Regions from separate parts of the Serratia sp. C2(1) genome, predicted to be linked through region 1. Evidence: predicted binding sites of a transcription regulator. Region 1 holds the regulator's gene; the other holds the start of a gene.
What was found. Region 1 encodes sigma-54, which starts transcription at its own class of promoters, with help from an activator protein. Its sites were predicted from a motif close to GTTGGCACANNTTTCGCTNT; they were not measured.

Region 1 (3,117 bases):
GTATCGTTATCCCGGCTGGAAGTCACGCCAGCCGGCCGTTATTCGGTGATGATCTGGTAAAGCTCTTCGTCACTTTGCGCCGAGCGCAGGCGGCGGCATACGGTTTTGTCGGCCAGGCGCTTGGCGACCAGAGACAGGGTATGCAAATGGGTTTTACATTGGTCGGCCGGCACCAGCAAGGCGAACAGCAAATCGACCGGCTGGTTGTCAATGGCGTCAAAGGCAATAGGTTGGTCTAGACGGATAAACACGCCAACGGCCCGCAGTGTGTCCTCTTCCAGTTTGCCATGGGGAATGGCGATACCGTTGCCGATACCGGTACTGCCCATGCGCTCCCGGGTGAGAACTGCGTCAAACACCACCTGTGACGGCAGGTTGAGCTGTTTTGCAGCCAGTTCGCTGATAATCTCCAAAGCCCGTTTCTTGCTGGTGCAGTGTACCGAGCTTTTGGTGCACTCGATGTTTAACACCGAGCTTAATTGCATTGTTTCGTTGTTCATCTCATCTTCACTTAAAACCACACCAGCAAGTTGCCTTGTGAGGTGATTTTTCGCCTTGTTTAACCCTGATGGCTTATCGGCGCGGTACCCATACCCGTCATACTTGAAGCCGCTTCTGGGTTGGCTGAGTTGACTTACCCGAATCACTTACCTGTGTAAGTTCGCGGGATAAGCGCTCATGCCACCTCGATGCAACGCCAATTATCCAGGGTAATACAGTAACGCGCCGACGACCTGGGCTATGTTTGAGCCGTGCCCGCGGACGGAGACGGCCCAGAATGTCAGTGTTGTTTCAGTTTGTCTTTATGTTTGTTCAATTGACGCGCCAGTTTGTCGATCAGGGTGTCAATTGCGGCATACATGTTCTCGTCTTCCGAGGTGGCATGCAACTCGCCTCCATTCACGTGCACCGTCGCTTCCGCAATCTGCTGCACTTTTTCCACGCTAAGCACGACATACACCTGATTTATGCGGTCAAAATACTGTTCGAGTTTGGCGAACTTGGTCTTCACGAACTCGCGCAATGGTTCGGTGATTTCGATGTGGTGTCCGGTAATGTTGAGCTGCATAGTGTCTTCCTTCTCTATTGAGGTCAAACCAACTGTTTACGTTGGTTGGACGGCGGGATGGACAAAGACTCTCGGTACTTGGCGACGGTACGCCGCGCCACGATGATCCCCTGATCGGAGAGCAGGGTGGCCAGCTTGCTGTCGCTGAGCGGTTTGGCGGGGTTTTCCGCCGCAATCAATTTCTTCACCAACGCGCGGATCGCCGTAGAGGAGGCTTCGCCTCCGCTGTCGGTATTCACGTGGCTGGAGAAGAAATATTTCAACTCGAAAATGCCGCGCGGACTGTGCAGAAACTTCTGCGTGGTGACGCGTGAGATTGTCGATTCATGCATCTCCACGGCCTGTGCGATATCCGCCAGCACCATGGGCTTCATAAATTCGGCGCCCTGTTCAAAAAACGCTTGTTGCTGCTCGACGATGCAGCGCGTGACTTTCAGCAAGGTGTCGTTACGGCTTTCCAGGCTCTTGATCAGCCATTTCGCTTCCTGCAGATTACTGCGGATATACTGGCCGTCACTGTCGTTGCGCGCGCTGCTGCCCATGGCGGCGTACTGCTGGTTTATCTTCAGCCGCGGAATGCTGTCGGCGTTGAGCTCTACCGTCCAACTGTCCTGCACCTTGCGCACCAGCACGTCCGGGATCACATATTCTGACTCGCCGGTGTTGATCGACTGGCCCGGGCGCGGATCGAGGGACTGGATCAGCAGCATCGCTTCTTTCAGTGTATCTTCTTTTAGCCGCGTTGTTCGCATCAGGCTGCGAAAGTCGTGATTGGCCAACAGCGCCAGATGTTCACTGATGATCAGGCGCGCTTCAGCCAGGTAGGGCGTATCTTTTGCGTACTGGGAAAGCTGGATCAGCAAACAGTCGCGCAGATCGCGCGCGGCGACCCCAACCGGGTCAAAACGCTGCACGCGCTTCAAAACCGCTTCGACTTCGTCCATTGTCACATTCTCGTCACCCATGCTCTCCAGAATATCTTCCAGCGGCACGGTGAGATAGCCGGTGTCATCGACGGCGTCGACTATCGAGGTGGCAATGGCGACATCGGTATCGGAGAAGGGCGTGAGATCCACCTGCCACATCAGGTAATCCTGCAGCGTCTGGGTGGTTTCGCCCTGATAGACCGGCAACTCATCATCGCTGTAATCGGTGCCGGTGCCGGATGGCGTGCCTGCGGTGTAGATTTCGTCCCAGGTGGCGTCCAGCGGCAGTTCTTCGGGCATGTCCTTTTGTTCCAGCGCCTCGCGGGTATCCAGCCCTTCGGTCTCGGTCGTCTCTTTGGCGTCGATTTCTTCGTGCAGATCGGTCTGCTCAAGCAGGGGATTGCTCTCTAACGCCAGCTGTATCTCCTGCTGGAGCTCAAGCGTGGACAACTGCAGCAGGCGAATAGCCTGCTGGAGCTGGGGGGTCATGGCCAGTTGTTGGCTGAGCCTGAGTTGCAAACCTTGCTTCATAATCTTCAGTCTACTTCCGTTAACAGTCGTCCATCAGGACGCGCCGGCACTCAGAGGCGGAATTCTTCGCCCAGATAAACGCGTTTCACCTGCTCATCAGCCAAAATGGCATCCGGCGTGCCGTGAGCAATCAATTTGCCCTGGCTGACGATATAGGCGCGTTCACACACGTCCAGCGTTTCGCGCACGTTATGGTCTGTGATCAGCACGCCCAGACCGCTGTCACGCAAGTGCTCGATAATTTTTTTAATGTCGATAACGGAAATGGGATCAACCCCGGCGAAAGGCTCATCCAGCAGGATGAATTTCGGGTTGGCCGCCAGTGCACGGGCGATTTCCACGCGGCGGCGTTCACCACCGGAAAGCGCCTGGCCCAGGTTGTCGCGCAGATGGGAGATATGGAACTCTTCCATCAGCTCAACCGCACGGTCTGCACGCTGCTCGCTGCTGAGATCCTCGCGGATCTCCAGAACGGCCATCAGGTTGTCATACACGCTCAGACGACGGAATATCGACGCTTCCTGCGGCAAATAACCAATGCCGCGGCGCGCACGGGCGTGCAGCGGCAGCAGGCTGATGTCTTCTTCGTCA
Region 2 (3,117 bases), on a different contig from region 1:
TCTGGGGCGTCTGAATGAGCCGTTGATTGAACTGACGTCGCAGCAGTCGATTCTGCAACAGGCGGTGGTGGCCGGTGAGCGTATTTTCGAGCTGATGGACCGCAGCCAGCAGAGCTACGGTGCCGACGATCGCCCGCTTTCAAGCGGGCGCATCGAGATCGACAACCTGAGCTTCGCCTACCGTGAAGATAAAAAGGTACTGCAACATATTTCGCTGTCGGTGCCTTCGCGCGGTTTCGTGGCACTGGTCGGTCATACGGGCAGCGGCAAGAGCACGCTGGCTAACCTGCTGATGGGTTATTACCCGGTCAACGAAGGCGAAGTGCGTCTTGATGGCCGCCCCTTGTCCGGTCTGTCACACCGTACGCTGCGCCAGGGCGTGGCGATGGTGCAGCAGGATCCGGTGGTGATTGCCGAGTCGGTGCTGGCCAACGTCACTCTGGGGCGTAACATCAGCGAAGAGGCGGTCTGGCAGGCGTTGGAAACGGTGCAGTTGGCGGAGCTGGTACGTGCCTTCCCGCAGGGCATCCATACCCGTCTGGGCGAGCAGGGCAACAACCTGTCGGTAGGCCAGAAACAGCTGCTGGCAATGGCCAGGGTATTGGTGCAAGCGCCGCAGATCCTGATCCTCGACGAGGCGACCGCCAACATTGACTCCGGAACCGAGCAGGCGATCCAGCGCGCTCTGCGTTTGATCCGTGAACACACCACGTTGGTGGTGATCGCTCACCGCTTGTCGACCATTGTCGATGCCGACTCGATTCTGGTGTTGCACCGCGGCCAGGCAGTGGAGCAGGGCAATCATCAGCAACTGCTGGCGCAGCAGGGGCGTTACTACCAGATGTATCAACTGCAACTGGTAGGCGAGGAGCTGGCCGCCGCCACCCGCGAAGAAACGCAAACCGCATAATCCCAGAGGGCCGGTCATCAAAACCGGCCCTTTCTTTATTCCTGCCACGCACCACAAACAGGCATCCATCCTTTTCAAATCCCTTCCTCTGCACTTTTTCGACGCGTCGCGCACCAAAATAGTGCGCAATATTTAATCAGTTCTCTGCATGAGAGCAGGCAGCCGGGTTAGTGCTGCACATCGCATCGCCGCCCTACCGGTTAATTTGCTGAATTCGCGCACAAAACCATTTGTGGCATAGCCTTTGCTTTATAAGACTCGTACCAAGGGTGAGTTTGGGCTTAATTCGTGGAGGGGCAATATGAAGCTGGTGACCGTGGTGATTAAACCATTCAAGCTGGAGGACGTGCGTGAAGCCCTATCCTCTGTAGGTATTCAGGGGCTGACCGTAACCGAAGTGAAAGGGTTTGGTCGCCAGAAGGGACATGCTGAGCTTTATCGCGGAGCGGAATACAGCGTCAACTTCTTACCTAAAGTCAAAATTGACATTGCTATCGCCGACGATCAGTTAGACGAAGTGGTTGATGTCATTAGTAAAGCGGCCTACACCGGCAAAATCGGTGACGGCAAAATTTTCGTTGCCGAATTGCAACGTGTCATTCGCATTCGCACCGGCGAAACAGACGAAGCAGCACTGTAATCACAGGCTCAGTAAAGTAATGGGGATGGATTGATAATGAAAAAACTTTTATCCATGTTGGGCCTGAGTACGGTAACCATGGTTCCTTCTTTGGCCCTGGCCGCTCCGGCGGTCGCAGACAAGGCTGACAACGCGTTCATGATGATTTGCACCGCTTTGGTGCTGTTCATGACCTTGCCGGGCGTAGCGCTGTTTTACGGTGGTTTGTTGCGTTCCAAAAACGTGCTCTCCATGTTGACTCAGGTCACTGTCACCTTCGCAATGGTGTGTGTGTTGTGGGTGCTTTATGGTTACAGCCTGGCTTTCAGCGAGGGCAATGCATTCTTCGGCGGATTCCAGACGGCGATGCTGAAAGGCATTGGCATTGATAGCGTCACCGGCACCTTTAATCAGATGATCCACGTGGCGTTCCAATGTTCCTTCGCGTGCATTACCGTGGCGCTGGTCGTAGGCGGTTTTGCCGAGCGCATCCGCTTCTCTGCCGTCGTGATCTTTGCGGCTATCTGGTTCACCATTTCCTATCTGCCGATTGCACATATGGTATGGGGCGGCGGTTTCCTGGCTGCTGACGGCGCGCTGGACTTTGCCGGCGGCACCGTGGTGCACATCAACGCGGCAAGCGCCGGGCTGATTGGCGCCTACCTGTTGGGCAAACGAGCCGGTTTCGGCAAAGAAGCGTTCAAACCGCATAACCTGCCAATGGTGTTTACCGGCGCGGCTATCCTGTATGTCGGCTGGTTTGGCTTCAACGCCGGTTCTGCCAGCGCGGCTAACGGCATTGCGGCACTGGCATTCCTGAACACCGTGATTGCTACCGCCGGCGCGATCCTCTCCTGGACCTTTGCCGAGTGGATTGTACGCGGCAAGCCTTCGCTGCTGGGCGCTTGCTCCGGGTGTATCGCCGGGTTGGTTGCCATCACGCCGGCTGCGGGTACCGTGGGTGTCGGCGGGGCGTTGATTATTGGCCTGATTGGCGGTATTGCCGGCCTGTGGGGCGTGGTCACGCTGAAGAAATGGCTGAAAGTGGACGATACCTGTGACGTGTTCGGCGTGCATGGCGTGTGTGGCATCGTCGGCTGTCTGTTGACCGGCGTGTTCACCTCTTCCTCACTGGGCGGTACCGGTTATGCAGAAGGCGTCACCATGGGCCATCAGGTGTGGGTCCAGTTGCTGAGCGTGGTGATTACCCTGGTCTGGTCCGGTGTGGCGGCCTTTATCGCCTTTAAAGTGGCGGGCGCCATCGTCGGTCTGCGCGTACCGGAAGAGCAGGAGCGCGAAGGTCTGGACGTCAACAGCCATGGCGAGAGTGCCTATAACCAATAAGCCTTGAAGAAGGGCAGTGCGCTAAATAACTCGAAAAATAATGATGATGCGAAAAGGGCGATGGTGACATCGCCCTTTTTTTTTTGCTTTAGGCTTCGCGCTGGCGAATTACGCCTTCTTGCACCGTAGTGGCGACCAGCACGCCGTCTCGGGTGTAAAACTGGCCGCGCACAAAGCCGCGCGCACCAGAGGCGGAGGGGCTTTCCACTACGTACAACAACCAGTCATCCATGCGGAACGGCCG

Region 2: the regulator sigma-54 is predicted to act here: its motif matches at 1,142-1,161, upstream of glnK (P-II family nitrogen regulator).

The regions. Positions count from the first base shown of each region.
Region 1 covers NZ_JAZFBA010000003.1:223,809-226,925, reverse strand. The annotation lists gene ptsN (PTS IIA-like nitrogen regulatory protein PtsN) at 39-500, opposite strand; gene hpf (ribosome hibernation promoting factor) at 782-1,069, opposite strand; gene rpoN (RNA polymerase factor sigma-54) at 1,093-2,526, opposite strand; gene lptB (LPS export ABC transporter ATP-binding protein) at 2,577-3,117, opposite strand, start outside.
Region 2 covers NZ_JAZFBA010000001.1:3,033,402-3,036,518, reverse strand. The annotation lists gene V2S86_RS14320 (SmdB family multidrug efflux ABC transporter permease/ATP-binding protein) at 1-910, shown strand, start outside; gene glnK (P-II family nitrogen regulator) at 1,212-1,550, shown strand; gene amtB (ammonium transporter AmtB) at 1,587-2,873, shown strand; gene tesB (acyl-CoA thioesterase II) at 2,962-3,117, opposite strand, start outside.